DNA from 2 places in the Lysinibacillus sp. GbtcB16 genome. Region 2 is predicted to be linked to the other one. Evidence: predicted binding sites of a transcription regulator. Region 2 holds the regulator's gene; the other holds the start of a gene.
What was found. Region 2 encodes CtsR, which represses protease genes until heat stress. Its sites were predicted from a motif close to ATGGTCAATAAAGGTCAAACA; they were not measured.
Positions count from the first base shown of each region.

Region 1: a site for CtsR is predicted at 3,047-3,067, ahead of KVT27_RS00685 (ATP-dependent Clp protease ATP-binding subunit). Genes of this name have one in related genera too.

Region 1 covers NZ_JAGXJV010000001.1:123,604-131,401, reverse strand. The annotation lists gene KVT27_RS00695 (beta-ketoacyl-ACP synthase III) at 1-227, opposite strand, end outside; gene KVT27_RS00690 (YjzD family protein) at 613-807, shown strand; gene KVT27_RS00685 (ATP-dependent Clp protease ATP-binding subunit) at 857-2,983, opposite strand; gene KVT27_RS00680 (Crp/Fnr family transcriptional regulator) at 3,253-3,939, shown strand; gene KVT27_RS00675 (metal-sulfur cluster assembly factor) at 3,999-4,307, opposite strand; gene KVT27_RS00670 (prolyl oligopeptidase family serine peptidase) at 4,361-5,125, opposite strand; gene KVT27_RS00665 (Cof-type HAD-IIB family hydrolase) at 5,247-6,056, shown strand; gene KVT27_RS00660 (DegV family protein) at 6,201-7,058, shown strand; gene KVT27_RS00655 (alpha-amylase family glycosyl hydrolase) at 7,161-7,798, opposite strand, start outside.
Region 2 covers NZ_JAGXJV010000004.1:60,488-68,285, forward strand. The annotation lists gene radA (DNA repair protein RadA) at 1-73, opposite strand, end outside; gene KVT27_RS16455 (ATP-dependent Clp protease ATP-binding subunit) at 165-2,609, opposite strand; gene mcsB (protein-arginine kinase McsB) at 2,599-3,708, opposite strand; gene KVT27_RS16465 (UvrB/UvrC motif-containing protein) at 3,705-4,247, opposite strand; gene KVT27_RS16470 (CtsR family transcriptional regulator) at 4,261-4,731, opposite strand; gene KVT27_RS16475 (DUF4870 domain-containing protein) at 4,995-5,300, opposite strand; gene KVT27_RS16480 (class I SAM-dependent methyltransferase) at 5,426-6,109, shown strand; gene corA (magnesium/cobalt transporter CorA) at 6,145-7,107, shown strand; gene KVT27_RS16490 (hypothetical protein) at 7,163-7,372, opposite strand; partial or broken gene KVT27_RS27535 (protoglobin family protein) at 7,654-7,798, shown strand, end outside.

The sequences.
Region 1 (7,798 bases), on a different contig from region 2:
ATTAACCCAATCTCCTCAGGCGTAATACCCGCTTTTGCAATAGCTTCTTTAGCAGCGGCTACTGCTAAATCTGAAGTTTCCTGATCATCTGCCGCAAAATGACGTTCTTCAATGCCTGTTCGCGTACGAATCCACTCATCCGAAGTATCCATTATTTTTTCTAAATCAAAATTTGTCACGACTTTCTCAGGAACATATTTGCCTATTCCTAAAATACCAGCGTTCATATAGCAACCCCTCAGCTTTCTTACTATCAATTATTAGTAACTGGTCATAATTATAACGCATAGTAAAGGAATGACGCAAGATGATTTAAAATTATTGTGTATTGAACGAGTCGTTTCTTTGTTATTGAAAGTAAGCTTAGCCTTATACTACGTATAGCTTGAAGTCTATAGAGTTTCCAAATTCCCTTTTTCAGGTTTGCATACTTTGGCAAATTGAATGCCGCAAAAAATACCTGAGAATTATAAAATGCAAAACCTTGTATTTGTTGTGACAAATTCGCCATGTTTCACATAAAAGATTCATTTTTTTTCGATTTATGTTATGATATGATAATGAATATGAGTAAAAACTTATGATGAAAAAAGTTCGGTTGAGGTGAAATTAATGCAATATATCGTAACGTTCGTATGGTCATTCCTACTAGTTTCAATGTTAAACTATGTAGTCAGCTCTGTACTTGGTGCACCATTTGATTTTAAGACAGGGGCAATCGTTTCAGTTGTATTCTCCATCTTAATTTTTATTATTGGAGCAATCATTCCAAACGATCCTACACCAGAAGCTGCAGACCATCATTAATTCAGCTAGAAAAAACCTGTTCCGCATTATGCGAAACAGGTTTTTTCTGTTATTTTTCCACTATACAATGGCCATCATGCATTTTTACATGCAATGTTTCTCCAGGCAATACCTCGCCTCGTAGCAGTTCCTTAGCCACTGCCGTTTCGATATGGCGTTGTACAAAGCGCTTTAGTGGTCTTGCCCCAAATTGAGCATCTGCTCCTTGTAGAACAACCCAATCAATAACTTCTTGGTCGACAGCTAATGTAATTTCCTGTTCAGCCACACGGTTAATTAACTGCTCTACATACTTCCAAGCAATTGCTGTAAAGTGTTTATTTGATAAGGCATGGAAAAAGATAATATCATCCATACGGTTTAATAACTCTGGTTTGAAATGCTGTCTGAGAGCAGTCATAACCAAGTCTTCAACGGTTGGATCGTCATCTTTTGCCTCCATTAAATAACTAGAGCCGATATTCGACGTTAAAATTACTACGGTATTTGTAAAATTGACCATACGTCCTTGACTATCTGTAATTCTTCCGTCATCTAAAATTTGCAATAAAATATTAGCCACATCTGGGTGTGCTTTTTCAATTTCATCTAATAACACTACAGAATAAGGGTTACGACGGACAGCTTCCGTTAATTGACCGCCTTCCTCATAGCCAATGTACCCTGGAGGAGCACCAACTAAGCGAGACACACTATGCTTCTCCATATATTCGCTCATATCAATTCGAATAAAATGATCTTCTGAATCAAATAATTGAGCAGCTAGTGCCTTAGCAAGCTCTGTTTTACCAACACCTGTCGGACCTAAGAATAAAAAGCTACCAATTGGACGATGCGGATCTTTAATACCTGCACGAGCACGCCATACAGCCTCTGTTACTAATTGAACAGCTGTATCTTGGCCAACTACGCGTTCATGTAATGTATCTTTTAAACGTAATAGTTTTTCGCGCTCGCCTTCCACTAATTTTGTCACAGGAATACCTGTCCAGCGAGAAACAATTGCTGCGATTTCTTCAGCTGTCACTTCTTCACGTAAAATACGGGACTCTGCGCCGCTTTCTAATTCTTTTTCGAGCACCTGAATGTCTTTTTCAAGTGTTGGAATTTTACCATGACGTAATTCTGCAGCTTTATTTAAATCATACTTACTTTCCGCTTCATCTAAATCACGACGGTACTTATCTAATGTCTCGCGTTTTTTCTGAATATCATGTAGCTTTTCCTTTTCTGCCTCCCATTGTTGCCGCATTCCTTCAGAGGACTCTTTTAACTTTGCCAATTCCTCTCGTAATTGCTCCAGACGCTTTTTACTTGCTTCGTCCTTTTCCTTACGCAACGCTTGTTCTTCAATTTCTAACTGCATAATACGACGAGTCACGGCATCAAGTTCCTGTGGCATTGAATCAATTTCTGTTCGAATCATTGCACATGCCTCATCGATTAAATCAATCGCCTTATCTGGTAAAAATCGCTCTGTAATATAACGATTGGAGAGTTCTGCTGCGGCCACAATCGCACGGTCATGAATACGTACTGCATGATGTAATTCAAAGCGCTCTTTTAAGCCTCTTAAAATAGACACAGTATCCTCAATAGAAGGCTCACGTACAAGAACTTGCTGGAATCGGCGTTCTAAGGCAGGATCTTTTTCAATATACATACGATATTCATCTAATGTAGTAGCACCGATACAATGTAATTCACCACGAGCTAGCATGGGTTTTAACATATTTCCTGCATCCATAGCGCCATCCGTTTTGCCTGCGCCTACAATTGTATGAATTTCATCAATAAATAAAATGATTTGACCTTCTGAATCTTTCACTTCTTTTAACACGCCTTTTAAACGCTCTTCAAATTGGCCACGGTAGCTTGCACCTGCAATTAAGGCACTCATATCCAGCTCGTATAGCACGCACTCTTTCAAGCCCTCTGGTACATCACCCTTCACAATACGTTGAGCTAAACCTTCTACAATCGCTGTTTTACCAACTCCTGGCTCACCAATTAATACAGGATTATTTTTTGTTTTACGCGTTAAGATGCGAATGACATTTCGAATTTCCTCATCGCGCCCAATGACAGGATCCATTTTGCCATTTTTAACTTCTTCTATTAAATTACGTCCAAATTGCTCTAATGGCTTTTGATTATCTGTTTGTTGAAATTGCATAACTAGCACTCCTTTACTTTAATATTTCGCATAATTTTTATACCCATTCTGGTTCTTTTTAAAAGTTTGACCTTCTTTGACTAACTTTATTTTACATCACTCGACAGTTCTTCGCAAAGAAATAGCACTAAATTTTTACACTTATTCATGAAAATTTACGTTATAATAATAGTATGTTTCTATGTTTTAGTATCGAAAAATCCACTGTCCTTTTGTAATAATCGCCATTTATTACAAAAAGAAAGCGATGTGTTGGAGATATGGTTTCAATGGATAATATGTTTGAAAAAATTATGGACCTTTTTCAAAAGCATGGTGTTTTTATTAAAGTAAATAAAGGGAATAAAATTTTTCTAGAGGGTGAACGGTCAAAGGAAATATACTATATTAAGTCAGGTGTTATATCGATTAGTCAAGAAACTGAGGCAGGTAAGGAATTGACGATTCGTATATGTGGTCCTGATAGTATCATTGGAGAGGGTTCATTATTTTGTAACCTTGTCTATAACTCCATGACTGCAAAAGTTTTAGAATCTGCTACGCTATATGTTTTAAGTCGAAAGTCATTAGAACATTTACTGGAAGAACAGCCTACAATCATGGTGGAATACATGAAGTGGCTTCAGACAGAAAATTTAAAACATCAGAGTCGTTTGCGTGATTTAGTGTTAAATGGTAAAAAGGGTGCCTTGTTTTCAACACTCATTCGTCTATCTAATACGTATGGTAAACCTTTAGAGGATGGTTCCATTTTTATTGAGTTTCAACTAACAAATACGGAAATTGCAAATTTGTGTGCGACTAGTCGTGAAATGATCAATCGTATGTTGAATGATTTAAAAAAACATGACATTTTGACTTTTGACAAAGGCTTTATTACTATTCATGATTTACAATTTTTAAAAAATGAGATTGCCTGCGAAAATTGTCCATTACAAGTATGCCGTATCGATTAATTCGTTACATGCTAAATCCCTGCTTATTTCTTATAAGCAGGGATTTTTAATAGCCACTATTAGCGTACACCCAATGCCATTTTTGCATAGCGTGACATTTTATCTTTTGACCAAGGTGGATTCCATACAATGTTTACATTTGTACTTTTCACTTCCGGAAGTTCATTTAATGCTGTATTCACTTGATCCACAATTACTGGGCCAAGTGGACACCCCATCGATGTTAGCGTCATTGTAACCGTCGCTACACCTTCATCATCTAATTCTACATCATATACTAAACCTAAGTTGACGATATCAATTCCAAGCTCAGGGTCAATTACGTTTTCTAATGCACCTAACATGCTATCTTTCATATCTTGATCCATTCCCATTTCTCCTTCCATCATAGTGTTAACCTTATCATAGCAGATGCATCATATTATGCCAAATGCTCTGCAAGCCAATCTGTCGCTGCTAACATTCCGTCACGTGGTACAGTATGTCCAGCCTTTTTATTCACCATGAATGTTAAATTTTCAGGGTTTGCTTGATAGTATTCCCGTAATGTTTCATAAAATTTATAGGTTTCATGGAAAGGTACAGTTTTATCTAATTCACCGTGCCAAAAGAAAATCGGGCGTCCTGCAAATTTTTCAGGAGTTAGACTGACATCATAGGTTCCTAGGACCTCATTAATCTTTTGCACATCTTCCTCTGTCATGGGCCAATTGACACCACTTTTTGTAAATTGCTGCAATTGGTATTCACCCAATTTTATAAAACCAGGCGCACCCATACATATTGCAGCCGTTTGAATCCAATCATAAAGCTTAAGACAGCCTGATGTCACAATACCACCCATAGACGTACCTGCTATGCCAATTTTATGATGAGCTAATAAATTTTTATTCTTTAATTCATTATATAATTGTTCCACTTCATGAATAGAATTTATAACAATATCCCAAAATTTCAAGTTCATTTGCATCTCTGTGAGACCTTCGCTACGGTCACCATGAAATTTTGCATCTGGTAATAGGACACGCACCCCTTTATGCACCAACTGATATGCATAGTGTAAGTTATGTTCTTTTGCACTCATAAATCCATGTAAAAAGATCACTACCGGGGTATCTTCATTCATATTGTCTGTATGTATATGTAATAAAGGAATATTTCCCCACATTTCTTTTTCTACAAACATTCTTGTCACTCCCAACTCTTGTCTCATCTTTATGTTAGCAAACTTTTTTCACTGTGACAAAATTTTGACGAATGAAAGACAAAGAGATACTATTCAAACTATAGGAAAGGGGCAACAAGCTATGAAACCGCATTTAATCGTATTGGATTTAGATGGTACTTTATTAACAGACCAACAACAAATTTCCGCAAAAACAAAAAAATCATTATTGCAGGCTAAGGAACAAGGACATCAAGTAATGATTGCAACTGGCCGTCCATACCGTGCCAGTGATATTTATTATCATGAGCTTGGGCTTACAACACCAATAGTCAATTTTAATGGAGCCTATGTGCATCACCCTAAAAATGTCTCTTGGCAGCATATGCATACTCCCATTGATTTAAGTGTTGTCCATGATGTCGTTAATTCCATTAATAGTTACGAGTATGAAAATATCATTGCTGAGGTGAAGGATGATATTTATGTACACACAGAGGATGATCGCATCTTAAATATTTTTAATATGGGTAATCCGAAAATTACACTTGGGGATTTATACACACATCTCTTAGATAATCCTACAAGTTTACTGATACAGGCAAATGAAGCCAATTCTGTCATTATTCGCGACCACTTACAGGCAGTGCACGCTGAAGTTATTGAACACCGTCGTTGGGGCGCACCTCTTCATATTATAGAGATTGTTCGACGTGGCTTAAATAAAGCAGTAGGCATTGCACACGTAGCAAAGGATTTAGGTATTCCACGTGAACGTATTATTGCTTTTGGTGATGAAGACAATGATTTAGAGATGATCGAATATGCTGGACTTGGCGTAGCGATGGGGAATGGTATATCAAGCCTTAAAAATATTGCCAATGAAATAACTACTACAAATAATGATGATGGGATTGCAAAAATACTCATCGAACGCTTGAAATTATCATAGTTACGTAGTAAGTTCAAGTTACCATACCATTTTTACCAGTTTAACTTTATTCAGTGGTACCCCTTCCGGTTGATTTAAGTGAGTACCGACTGAATAAAGCTAAAAAGGCTTTAAAAAGTAAGTTGAAATTAGGGGGACAAGAGAATGAAGATTTTTACGGATAGTGGATGTGATCTACCAAAGTCTTACTATGAAGAAAATGATGTCGTGCTACTCCCTTTACGAGTGCAATTGAACAACAAAGAATATGAAGATGTCATTTCCATTGATTCCAAAGAGGTTTATGATGGAATTCGTCAAGGTGCCCAACCCAAAACATCTCAAGTATCGCCAGAGCTTTTTTTGAAGCACTTTGAAGAATTAGCTAAAAATGAAGAAGAAGGTATCTATATCGCCTTTTCATCAGAATTATCCGGCACATATAGTACTGCTCAAATGATTCGTAATCAAGTACTAGAACAATATCCTTCATTGAAGTTAGTCATTATCGACTCCAAATGTGCATCACTAGGACATGGTCTTGTTGTGGAAGAGGCTGTTCGGCTTAGAAATTTAGGTACCTCATTTGAAGATGTAGCGTCTAGAATTAGCGCTTTCGCTCCTCAAATAGAGCATTTATTTACAGTTGAAGATTTGGACTACCTTGCTAAAGGTGGCCGTGTCTCAAAAGCGAGTGCCTTTTTAGGTGGCCTTCTAAGCATTAAACCTATTTTAAATGTAGAAGATGGCAAACTTGTACCGATAGAAAAATCACGTGGTCGTAAAAAAGCACTTAATCGTATGCTGGATTTAATGCAGGAGCGTGGAGGTAACTTCACGAATAAAATTGTTGGTATTAGTCATAGTGATGATATGGCCTTTGCCAATGAAGCAAAAGCATCCATTCAGGAGCGTTTTTCTCCACAGGCTGTTCAAATTACGATGATTGGCTCAGCCATCGGTTCACATGTGGGGCCAGGCACTATCGCGATTTTCTTCACGAATAAGAGCTATGAAGGCTAAACTATGATAGCTTGGAATTGCCCAGCTATTGGAGCATCCCTAAATAAAAAACAAAAAAAGCGTGCTAGGATGACTCCTAGCATGCTATTTTTTGCGTAGATATTAAGAAGCGTCTTGTTCTTGACGACGAACTTTTCCTCGTTTAATGATGATTACAACAAAGCCAATAAAGATGACCCAAACTAAACCAAGGGCAACCATATACGGCACATTTAGCCCCTCATCATTGCGAACCTGATAAATCTCTACCATTTCTCTGTCTAAAATGACTGGATACACTTGCTTTTCGTTTATACGAACTTTTTCCTCATGTAAAATCCCGTTTAGCATTTTCCCTTCACCAAGTTGTTCAGGTGTTAAGTCCACGCGCTGAGTTTTGCTCGTATTATTGACCATAATTACCCATTGTTCTTCATCCGAAGTACGTGTAAAGACAAGTAAACCATTTTCATTTGTAATGATGTTAAAATCACCATTTCGTAAAGTGGCAGACTGATTTCGTAAGGATTGAACATTTTTAATATAGTCAATTAATTCTTCATCTGTTTTAAAGTTATAAAGTTGATGTGTATCAGGCTTAGCTTCCCCGTTCATCGCAATTTCTGTACCATATTGGACTACTGGAGTTCCTGGCATCATAAATAAAGCACCCATAGCCATTTTTAAACGTGTAGGTGGGAACATGTTTTCATTCGCAGAATCGAATGTAAAACGGTGGGTTTCTAAAGAATCCACCATAA
Region 2 (7,798 bases):
GACATCTTCCCATCCATTTTGCTGATTCATAGCCACAGCCTGAACATACAAATTTCGTTTTTTTCTTTGCCAATTTTCTTTCACCTCGAATATTTGTTCTTATATTAATTGTACAAAAAAAAAGACAGCTTGGCACTTAATGCCTCACTGTCTTTCGTTCGAAATTATTTAGAGATAGAAACGCCCTCTTTTTTCTTCACAATAAATTCATCGTTTACATAATCAATGACAACATGATTACCCTTCTCCACATTACCTTTTAGTAATTCTTCTGATAAGCGGTCTTCCACTTGTTTTTGTAATGCTCGACGTAGTGGACGTGCACCGTATTGAGGGTCATAGCCCTCCTGTGCGATTTTTTCAAGCGCTGCATCGGTTAATTCTAGTGAAATATCTTGTTCTTTCAAACGTTTTGTTAGAGCATTCCCCATCATCGCAATGATTTCTTTTAAATGCTCTTTTTCTAATGAATGGAAGACAATCATTTCATCGATACGGTTTAAGAATTCTGGGCGGAATGCTTTTTTCAATTCTTCTAGCATCGTACTCTTCATATCGTTATGTTTAGAATCTGCGCCACCAACATTAAAACCAAGACTTTTTTGATATTTAAGTGCATCCGCGCCAACATTTGAAGTCATAATGACTACTGTATTGCGGAAGTCTACTACACGACCCTTAGAGTCCGTTAATCGTCCATCTTCAAGAACTTGCAGTAGAATATTGAAAACATCAGGGTGTGCTTTTTCAATTTCATCTAGTAATACAACAGAATATGGTTTACGACGGACTTTTTCAGTCAATTGACCACCATCGTCAAAGCCTACATAGCCTGGAGGCGAACCTACTAAACGAGAAGTCGAATGTTTCTCCATGTACTCAGACATATCGACACGAATCATAGCATCTTCGTCGCCAAACATCACTTCAGCCAGTGCTCTTGCAAGCTCTGTTTTACCAACCCCTGTAGGTCCTAAGAAAATAAATGAACCGATTGGTCGTTTTGGATCTTTAAGGCCCGCTCTTGCACGACGGATAGCACGTGAAATAGCTTCTACCGCTTCGCCTTGACCTACAACGCGTTTGTGTAGCTCTTCTTCAAGTTGTAATAATTTCGAAGATTCTTCAGAAGCGATTTTAGCTACAGGAATTCCTGTCCACATCGATACAACTGCTGCAACATCATCAACAGTCACTTTGGACTCGGCCTTGCCTTGCTCTTCTTTCCAATTCTTGCGTGTAGCTTCAATCTCATCTTTAAGCTTTTGCTCAGTATCTCTAAGTGCTGCAGCCTTTTCAAACTCTTGACCTGAAACAGCAGCGTTCTTTTCCGAGCGAACATTTTCAAGCTTATCTTCAAGTGCCTTTAAGTTTGGTGGCACTGCGAATGAACGTAAGCGAACCTTTGAACCCGCTTCATCGATAAGGTCGATTGCTTTATCCGGTAAGAAGCGGTCTGAAATATATCGATCACCCATTTTTGCCGCTGCTTCAATTGCTTCATCTGTAATTTTCACTCGGTGATGTGCTTCATAGCGGTCACGTAAACCTTGAATAATGAGAATAGCTTCTTCCACCGTTGGTTCATCCACTTGGATCGGTTGGAAACGACGCTCTAATGCTGCATCTTTTTCAATATATTTACGATATTCATCAAGCGTTGTCGCACCGATACATTGAAGCTCCCCTCGTGCTAAAGACGGTTTTAAAATATTAGATGCGTCAATCGCACCTTCTGCACCACCTGCACCGATTAAAGTATGCAATTCATCAATAAATAAAATGATATTGCCGGCTTGTCGAATTTCATCCATTACTTTTTTCAAACGGTCCTCAAATTCACCACGATATTTTGTACCTGCAACGACAGTTCCCATATCAAGCGTCATCACTCGTTTGTCGCGAAGAATTTCTGGTACTTCATTATTAATAATTTGCTGTGCTAACCCTTCAGCAATAGCTGTTTTACCAACACCTGGCTCACCAATTAGGACAGGGTTATTTTTTGTACGACGCGATAACACTTCGATAACACGTGTAATTTCCTTGCTTCGACCAATAACAGGATCTAACGTACCTTCACGGGCAATTTGCGTTAAATCACGGGCTAAACTATCTAATGTTGGGGTATTCGCCGCTTGTGCCGCTTGTTGACCAGACTGCGCGTTATCATTATTTCCTAATAATAATAAAACTTGCTGACGAGCTTTATTTAAGCCTACACCTGCATTATTTAAGACGCGAGCTGCTACACCCTCACCTTCACGGATAAGTGCTAATAGTAAATGTTCTGTACCGATATACGAATGACCTAATTTACGTGATTCGTCCACCGATAGTTCAATTACTTTTTTCGCTCGAGGCGTATAGTGAACTATTGGACCAACATCTTCTTTCCCTTTACCGACTAATTCTTCAATACCAGCTTCAATCATTTGAGGACTAATATCAATAGCTTCTAACGCTTTTGCAGCAATACCGCCGCCTTCACGTATAAGCCCTAATAAAATGTGCTCTGTTCCTATGGATTCGTGCTTCCAACGAATAGCCTCTTCCTGAGCAAGCTGTAATACTTTTTGCGCGCGTTGTGTAAAACGATTAAACATCATATAAATCCTCTCCTTTTTCCCCATTATTAGGCTTATTCGTGTGTGTTTGAAATAATGCCTCACGAAGCATTTCAGCTCGTACACGATCACGTTCAGCAGGCGGTAATGCCTCACCTGCATAATGCTGTAAAAAACCTGGTTGCATACTGACGACACACTCATTTAAAGTTGTTGCGAGTATACCGTCAATCAACTGTAGGTCGACTCCTAAACGAACATTCGAAAGACAGGTAGCCGCTTCCTCACTCGTTAAAATTCTTGCATACGTAAGGGTACCTAAAGCTCGATAAACTCGATCTTCTAAAGCCAGCTCGGCTTTTTCCATCAATCTACCTCTTGCATGCCGTTCTTTTTGTATAATTTTTTCAGCAACACTTTGTATATCTGCTAAAATATCTTCCTCTGTCTTTCCAAGAGTAATTTGGTTGGACACTTGATAAACATTTCCTAAATTTTCGCTTCCTTCACCATATATACCTCTTACGGTCATACCTAAGCGTGTCATCGCATTTATAATTTGATTCATCTGTCCCGTTAACGTAAGAGCAGGTAAATGCATCATCACAGATGCTCGTAGCCCAGTACCAATATTTGTAGGACAGCTTGTTAAATAGCCAAACGTATCTCGAAAAGCATAAGGTAAGACCTTCTCTAGAATACGGTCAATCTTATTCGCTTGTTCATAGGCATTTTGAAGCTGGAAACTCGCTGTCATACATTGAATGCGTAAATGATCCTCTTCATTCACCATAATACTCACGGATTCATCTTGTGACAGAAGCACGGAGCCCACCTGTTCTTTTTTGGCCAGCTGCGGACTAATCAAATGCTTTTCTACAAGAATTTGACGTTGTAAAGGTGTTAGATCATTGATAGCAAAATATGCATAATCATTTTGAAGGGTTGGACTATCGCTTACTGCATGTGTAACTGCCTGTTCCACCTGTAAAGCCTCGTTCTCTGAAAACGATAGTGGAAAACGATAGCCATCTAAATTTCGAGCAAGGCGAATTCGTGTACTAATGACAATATCAGAATAGTCGTCTTCAATACGCATCCAAGTAGGTGTCGCACGCTCTAAAAACGATTCAATCATCAAGACACATCACCACCTTCAAATTGTAGCTGCTTCTCAAGCTCTTTGACTTCATCTCGAAGCTTTGCTGCCTCTTCGAATTGCTCTTCATCTACAGCGAACTTCATGCGTTTACGGATATCCTCTATTTGCTTTTTAATGACATACACATTGCTATGGGCACCTGGCATTTTCCCAATATGTTGGGGGCCCGCCTGTATGCGGTTAAAGAGCTTAGGTAAATGCTCACTAAAAGTGTCATAACAGCTTGGGCAACCAAACTTACCTTCTTTTAAAAATTGCTTATACGTAAATTCACATTGTGGGCATGTTTGCTGTTGTGGCTGTGTTTGTTGTTTTTCTCCTACCTTTTGCCATGTAGGTGAGCCAAACCAGTTTGATAATAACTGTTGTATGGAAACTGGCTCTTGTTTAAACTCTGCATGAAATGGATGGAATTGTGAGGCGCAGACGTCACAATAATGGTGCTCCACCTTTTGCCCATTTTGAACTTGTGTTACAGTAACTGTCGCATTACGTTGTTTACAATGTTCACATATCATTTCCATCACCTCACTATTTCTGTTGCTCGTATTTTATAGTTGTCAGCATCGCCCGCAATATTTTTGCACGAATTATATCTCTTAGAGGGAGATGTAAATCGATTGTTGAGCGATCAATTGCTGCTAACATTAATTTCGCTTCTCGCTTTGAAATTACCTGCTCATCGATAAGTCGATATACTAAATCTTCTGCCATTGTTTGCGATGCTCCACCTTCAATATGCCGGAGAACATCGTCGATTAGATCAATCTGTGAATTCGCGCGGACACGTAAAATTCGAATGTATCCACCACCACCTCGCTTGCTCTCCACAAGGTAACCTCGCTCGGCGGTAAATCTTGTATTAATGACATAATTTATTTGTGATGGTACACATTGAAATTTGTCTGCAATTTCACTACGTTTTATTTCAATATGTCCTTCTCCACCTAATTCAAGTACTTGCTTTAAGTAACCTTCTATGATGTCTGATATATTACGCATTTTAGGAATACACCTCGCTTGCTTCACTGACTTTGACTATCTTTGACTTTCTTTGAGTATATTATACAAAACGCTTGAAAATAATTGCAATGATTTCGCCTAGAGAAAAATGAAAAGGCTAAAAAACGATATTCAAGCGTAGAAAATAGCACTAATTAGTGGTTATCAAGCATATCATTTTGCTTCCTACACCTAATGTACCCTTTTTATCCATAGAAAAAACGCAAGCATATGCAACTAGCATATACTTGCGTCTATAAAAATTATACCCAACGACCTACAATCGGATAACGCCAAGGCTCGTCAGTTAATGCTTTGACAATACCTATAATTGGTACTACAAATAGCATAATCCCAAAAACAATTAAAAATGGAATGCCAATAATGAAAATGCTTAAGAATCCAGAAACAGCAAGTAAAATTGCCATGACAAGTTGGAAAAGAATAGCTTGAATAGAAATTGCCTTCACTTCCTCATCCGAACTAATTAAAAAGAAGATAATGGGAACTAACCATGGCGCAAAAAACGAACTTGCGTGTATGATTACTTTAGACCATTTACTCTCCATATATATCAACCCTTTCTTTATACGTTATCTATCGTTTTATGTACTACTATTTACGGAACTATACCCGTAATAGTTTCAGTTTAAAGTGAGTTTTTTAAAAAAATTTTGAAAGGTCGTGATGAGAAATGGAATTCAACCACATATTAGCAAATGAATATGAAAAGGGGATTCGCCGTACTCTACCAAGCTATGATGCAATGCTTCGTTTAATACAAACTTTTTATCGTTCCACATTACATGAGCATGCGGATATATTGGTTGTTGGTGCAGGTAGTGGCAATGAAATATTGCAGCTAGCAGATGGAAGACCACATTGGTCATTTACTGGTATTGATCCGTCAGAATCCATGCTCGAAATAGCAAAGGAGCGTCTCCAATCTTTACCGAATGATCTGTCGTTCTATCAAGGAACATTGCTGGATACCCATCTACCTGCTATAAAATATGATGCAGCTAGTTGTGTACTCGTCCTTCATTTTATTCAAAGCTATGAAGATAAGCTATCGACCTTGAAAGAAATTTGGAACCATTTACAACCTGGCGCACCGTTTGTCCTAGTTTCGAAATACGGTCAACCTGGTACTATTGAAACGGAACTGCAATTCGATTTATGGCGTTCCTATTGGCTCCAACATACAAAGCTTTCCGTAGCTGATGTTGCAGAAATGGAAAAATCCATCCGGGCCCTGTCATTTATGCCCGAGGAAGCGATTTTAACTTTATTACAAGAAGTAGGTTTTATAAAACCTGCTCGATTTTTTGCCACTACTTTGTTTGGTGGATGGGTATGCTTTAAAGAAGAAGATTAAATTTATTTTGTAGTAAATACTTTGAGGTGAAAGCTGTGATAAGCACCATTGGCATTACAAAAAAACAACAATTACTAAAAGATTTCCCTTTGGAATCGATACATCAACAAGAATTCGAATGGTACTGGGTCGATTTTAATTGCCCTACTGCAGAGGAAGAATCTTTGCTAGATTCATTTTTTCATTTTCACCCACTAGCTATTGAAGATTGCTTAATGCGATTACAACGACCTAAACTCGATTTTTATGACGATTTCCATTTTTTCGTCATTCATCGATTAAACGAGCTGACCTTAGCTGCAGAAGAGGTTAATATTTTTGCCTCGAATAAGTATATTGTGACATTCCATAAGAACCCCGTTCCCGAAATTGAAAAGGTACAAAAGACGTTAGAAAGCCAGCCAAAAAACTGGGAACGTGGCACAGTCTACTTAACGTATCAAACCATTGATAAAATCGTTGATAGTTATTTTCCACTTGTTTATAAAATTGAAGATCATTTAAATGCACTTGAAGGCGAGCTTACATACCAAAGCAATGTAAATGCCATGAAGATTGTCTTCGAGTTTCGTAGTGATTTGCTCGATTTGCGGCGTGCCATTTTACCGATGCGAGACCTTTTATATCGAGTACTTAATTCTTACCGCTTTTCATTGAACAAATCTGAAAGAGCTTATTTTGGAGATATATACGACCATCTTTTAAAACTGACAGAAATGGTTGAATCCAATCGAGAGCTGACAGCAGATATGCGAGATAGTTATATGGCTATGAGCTCAAGCCGCATGAACGGCATAATGATGACTCTAACAATCGTCTCAACGATCTTCATTCCACTAACCTTTATTGCAGGTGTTTATGGGATGAACTTTGATAATATGCCTGAGCTACATGGACAATACAGCTATTTTATTGTCCTCGGTATTATGATTATTGTTGTAATCGCTATGCTTACTATCTTTAAACATAAAGGCTGGTTTAAATTATTTAAGCCTTAATTCCCACAAAAAGCTGCTCGTTTAACAATCAAACGAGCAGCTTCATTTATCACTATTAGTAAGGACCTCGATCGTCAATTTTATTGTCACCCTGCTGTGGGAATAAAAAGTATGCTAAAACCCCTGACCCTAGAGCGGCGCAAATTGTAATTAATAGCTGTTCAATATGTGGTACTTCCGCATAGTAGTTTCGTAGCATGTAAACGGAACCTATTGCAACAATGACCATGACTGGAATAACGAATTTAAAGCGTTTTTTCTCCATATAATACCTCCTCCTATAATCTTTCACGTTCAATTTTTCTCTCCTTAAACAGTTCGTATTTTACAGGTTTCCCAATTTAAATTCAAATTTACTTCGCCTCACTAGTCGGACTGCCAATAAAGTAAAAAAATAAAGAAATAACCAAATTTTTAACCAAATATTCAGCAAATAATAGTAAAATAGATTTAATACCAATTATTTATCAAATTTACAGACCTAACAAATTCAGAAGTGCATTTTACTCACAATTATTATGGATATTAAGAATGGAGCAAACAATAATGAGTTGGTTTTCAAAAAACAGCAGTTCCAGCTACTCAATTACATTAACACCTGAAAATTTTAAGGGCCATGTACAATTAGATGTTTTAAGTCATCCAAACCTTCAAAAGCAATTACAGCTTTTAAATTTAACAATTGAGGATT